2 regions of the Comamonas sp. UBA7528 genome follow, and region 1 is predicted to be linked to the other one. Evidence: riboswitches for the same ligand, from Rfam matches in the RefSeq annotation. Region 1 holds a riboswitch; the other holds the start of a gene.
The links. Region 1 has a riboswitch for S-adenosylhomocysteine ahead of metH (methionine synthase). Riboswitches for the same ligand answer to the same signal wherever they lie in the genome.

Region 1 (2,392 bases):
CGGTGATGAAGTCGGTGATGCCGTGCACCAGAGCGTGCGACAGGCGCTCGCCGACAGTCCGAGGGTGCTCGGCCGTGCCACGCCATTCCAGCTTCTTGCTGTCGTCCTTGGCGTTGCCCTTGGCCTGGTCGGCAATCTCCAGCAGGCGCTCGGCCGCATCGGGGCGGCGGTTCAGCACCACATCTTCCACACGTTCGCGCAGCTGGGGCTCCAGGTCGTCGTACACGCCGACCATCCCGGCGTTGACGATGCCCATGTCCATGCCGGCCGCAATCGCGTGGTACAGGAACACGGTGTGGATGGCTTCGCGCACAGGGTCGTTGCCGCGGAACGAGAACGACACGTTGGACACGCCGCCGGACACCTTGGCACCGGGCAGGTTCTGCTTGATCCAGCGCGTGGCTTCGATGAAGTCGACGCCGTAGTTGTTGTGCTCTTCGATGCCGGTGGCCACGGCAAAGATGTTCGGATCGAAGATGATGTCCTCGGGTGCGAAGCCGACCTCATCGACCAGCAGGCGGTAGGCGCGCTCGCAGATTTCGATCTTGCGTTCGTAGGTGTCGGCCTGGCCTTTTTCGTCAAAGGCCATGACCACGGCAGCCGCGCCATAGCGCTTGACAAGCTTGGCGTGCTTCTTGAACTCCTCGACGCCTTCCTTCATGGAAATGGAGTTGACGATGCCCTTGCCCTGCAGGCAGCGCAGGCCGGCCTCGATCACGTCCCACTTGGAGCTGTCCACCATCACCGGCACTTTGGCGATGTCGGGCTCGGAGGCGATCAGGTTCAGGAAACGCACCATGGCCGCCTTGCTGTCCAGCATGGCCTCGTCCATGTTCACGTCAATCACCTGCGCGCCGTTTTCCACCTGCTGGCGGGCCACGGCCAGGGCTTCTTCGTACTGCTCGTTCAGGATCAGGCGCGCAAACGCCTTGGAGCCGGTGACGTTGGTGCGCTCGCCCACGTTAACGAACAGCGTGTCCTCGCCAATGAACACGGGCTCCAGGCCCGACAGGCGCATGGGAGGAATAGAGACGGGGACAGCAGCAGACATCGCACTCACCTGTGTGAAAACAATTGGGGATACATAACAGGTGAGCGCCGTTGCATGCGACAGGGCCGCAGCCTGCCGGACCCCAAGCCTGACGGGCGGGTTGGCATCAACCGGGCCGCTGCAGCGCTCCTTGGGGCGAAGCCTGTGATTTTACGGCGTGCAGCGCCGCCGTGCCTGCGGGGCTATAGCTGGGCCCCCACCACACGGCCGATCGCATAGGTCACCCCCATGGCCAGCAGTCCCCCCGCCACATTGCGCAGGGCAGCCCGCATGCGCGGTGCCCCACCCAGGTGCGCCGATGCCACGCCGGTGGCCACCAGCGCCAGCAGCACGGCCACAGCCGTCGAGGGCACGGCCCGCTCTGCGGGGGACAGCAGCACGGTCAGCAGCGGCACCAGCGCGCCCACGGCAAACGACACCGCCGAGGCCCATGCCGCATGCCAGGGGTTGGTGTACTGGCCGGGCTGTATGCCCAGCTCCAGCTCCGCATGGGCGGCCAGGGCATCGTGCTGCGTCAGCTCCAGCGCGGCCTGGTGGGCGGTGGCGGGCTGCAGGCCCTTGCGCTGCAGCATGGCGGTCAGCTCGCGCAGCTCGTCCTCGGGCAGGGCCGCCAGCTCGGCTTTTTCCTGGTGGACGGCCGCTTTTTCGGTATCACGCTGGGTGCTGACGGAGACGTATTCGCCCGCCGCCATCGACAGTGCGCCCGCCACCAGCCCGGCCACGCCGGCCGCCAGCAGGGCGGAGAAGCTGGCATCGGCCCCGGCCACGCCCAGCACCAGGCCGGCGGTCGACAGCACGCCGTCATTGGCGCCCAGCACGGCCGCGCGCAGCCAGTTCAGCCGGCTGGACAAGGCTGCACCATGGCTGCGGTCCTGCACCGTATGCGGCGGGCTGGCAGTGGCATGGGCTGTTGCGGAAGACGAGGGCGACGAAGAAGGCGATGGCTGCACGGCAGACTCCTGGCACAGGCGGCATCCCCGGACGGGGACGCCGCACCTGCCTGGCATTGTGCGCCGTGCCGCGCAATGCTGGGATAGGGGGCGCACATGCACCGCATGCCGCAAAAAAGCCCGCTGCGATGCAGCGGGCTTTTCAAAAATTTTGCGAGGGGCTTGCCGCGCCGGCTACACCGGATCCGGCAGCCCTGCAGGTGCAACGGTCAGCTGGCAGCGACCGGCTGTGCCTGGGCGGAGGCCGGCAGGCCAAAAATGCGGTCAAAGCACCAGTTGAAGACAAAGGTGTAGACCATGAAGAACACCAGCAGACCGGCTTCCATCACCACGGCCTGCCACAGCGTGATCTCGAACCACCAGGCCATCAGCGGGATCAGCATGGCGGCGA
Region 2 (2,392 bases), on a different contig from region 1:
CCAGGGTCTGGTTGGCAAAGGAGTTGGACATCACGAAGCTGGGGTGGCCGGTGGCGCAGCCCAGGTTCACCAGACGACCCTTGGCCAGCAGGATGATCTTCTTGCCATCCGGGAAGGTGATGTGGTCGACCTGGGGCTTGATTTCTTCCCACTGGTACTTCTCGATCGACGCGACGTCGATTTCGTTGTCGAAGTGACCGATGTTGCAGACGATGGCCTCATCCTTCATCGCCAGCATGTGCTCGTGGCGGATGATGTCCTTGTTGCCGGTGGTGGTCACGAAGATGTCGCACTTGTCGGCGGCATATTCCATGGTCACGACCTTGTAGCCTTCCATCGAGGCCTGCAGGGCGTTGATCGGGTCGATCTCGGTCACCCACACCTGGGCGCGCAGCGCGGACAGGGCCTGGGCGCAGCCCTTGCCCACGTCGCCGTAGCCGGCCACCACGGCCACCTTGCCGGCGATCATCACGTCGGTGGCGCGCTTGATGCCGTCCACCAGCGACTCGCGGCAGCCGTACAGGTTGTCGAACTTGGACTTGGTGACCGAGTCGTTCACGTTGATGGCACGGAACAGCAGGCTGCCGTTGGCCGACATTTCGTTCAGGCGGTGCACGCCGGTGGTGGTTTCTTCGGTCACACCCAGGATCTGGGCCGACTTGCGGCTGTACCAGGTGGGATCCACGGCCAGCTTGGCCTTGATGGCGGCGAAGACGATCTTCTCTTCTTCCGAACCGGGGTTGGCCAGCACGGACAGGTCCTTCTCGGCCTTCTTGCCCAGGTGCATCAGCATGGTGGCATCGCCGCCATCGTCCAGGATCATGTTGGGGCCTTCGTTGTCGGTGCCGGCAGCGCCGAATTCGAAGATGCTGTGGGTGTAATCCCAGTAGTCCTTCAGCGATTCACCCTTGATGGCGAACACCGGCACGCCGGTTTCAGCGATGGCCGCTGCTGCATGGTCCTGGGTCGAGAAGATGTTGCACGACGCCCAGCGCACCTGTGCGCCCAGAGCGGTCAAGGTCTCGATCAGCACGGCCGTCTGGATTGTCATGTGCAGCGAACCGGTGATGCGCGCCCCCTTCAGCGGCTGGGCAGCAGCGAATTCCTCGCGCACCGCCATCAGGCCGGGCATCTCGGTTTCGGCAATCTTGATTTCCTTGCGGCCCCAGGCGGCCAGGGAAATGTCGGTGATGGCCGAATCGGCAGGGTTGAAGCGAACAGCAGCGTTCATGGTTTTCTCCAAAAATTGAATGAAAAACCACGTTCTGAAGCAGAAGGGGAAATACCGTCTCACCGCACAGAAAGCGTGGGTGAGCGTCGTTGCGGGATGAAATCCGAGCCTCACGCCCCGCTGACGCCCCGCGGGTGGCGGGACTGGGGAACGCTGCAACGCTCCTCGGATGAGCTGGGATTATACGGGCACTGACCGGTCAAGCCGCCAGACCGACCAGCCGATACCCGACTTGCAGCTCGGTCACCAGGTGAGCGGGCTGCGCAGGGTCCTGCTCCAGCTTCTGCCGCAGATTGGCCATGTGCACGCGCAGATAGTGGGGCCGGTCCAGGTATTCCGCTCCCCAGACCTGCAGCAGCAACTGCCGGTGCGTCAGCACCTTGCCATGGCCGGCAACCAGGGCCGCCAGCAGGCGGAACTCGATGGGGGTCAGGTGCACCGGCACCCCGTCGCGCACCACATCGTGCGCTGCCAGGTCCACGGTCACGCTGCCAAAGCGTGCACTGGTGCCGGGCTTGTCGGTGGCCGACGCCTGCTGGCGGCGCCGCAGCATCGCACGCAGGCGTGCCAGCAGCTCGGGCACGCCAAAAGGCTTGGTCAGGTAGTCATCCGCACCGGCATCCAGTGCCGCCACCTTCTCCTCTTCCCGCTCGCGGGCAGACAGCACCAGAATCGGCAACAGACTCCAGCCGCGCAGCTCGGCAATCACGGTCTTGCCATCGGCATCGGGCAGCCCCAGGTCCAGCACCACGGCATCGGGCTGGCGGCTGGCAGCCTCGATCAGGCCGCGCTTGGCGGTCTCGGCTTCGAAGACCTGCCAGCCTTCGTCCTCCAGCGCCAGACGCACAAAGCGGCGGATGCTGGCATCGTCTTCGATCAGCAGAATGCGGGGAGCGACGGTCGTCATGTTCGGGTTTGCGGGTGGTGCACGGGATTGTCGGCTCAATCGTCCATGGATGGCTGCTCGGGCACAGGCAGGCGCACGCGGAAGACCGCTCCCGGCCCGGGCTCCGCCGCTTCCACCTCCAGACGGCCGCCATGGGCTTGCACAATGCGCAACGCCAGAGCCAGCCCCAGCCCCATGCCAAACACAGCGCTCTCCGACTGCCCGCGGGTAAAGGGCTCGAACAGTTGCTGCGCCGACAGGTGGGCGGGCAGGCC

Region 2: it holds a riboswitch for S-adenosylhomocysteine, as region 1 does, so the genes downstream of both, ahcY (adenosylhomocysteinase) here and metH (methionine synthase) in region 1, are expected to answer to the same signal.

The regions. Positions count from the first base shown of each region.
Region 1 is NZ_DLMU01000015.1:114,106-116,497, forward strand. Features, by position in the region: gene metH (methionine synthase) at 1-1,051, opposite strand, end outside; S-adenosyl-L-homocysteine riboswitch at 1,087-1,189, opposite strand; gene B3349_RS18940 (VIT1/CCC1 transporter family protein) at 1,234-2,001, opposite strand; gene B3349_RS18945 (PACE efflux transporter) at 2,211-2,392, opposite strand, start outside.
Region 2 is NZ_DLMU01000005.1:423,177-425,568, forward strand. Features, by position in the region: gene ahcY (adenosylhomocysteinase) at 1-1,231, opposite strand, end outside; S-adenosyl-L-homocysteine riboswitch at 1,306-1,404, opposite strand; gene B3349_RS07740 (response regulator) at 1,431-2,138, opposite strand; gene B3349_RS07745 (DUF4118 domain-containing protein) at 2,174-2,392, opposite strand, start outside.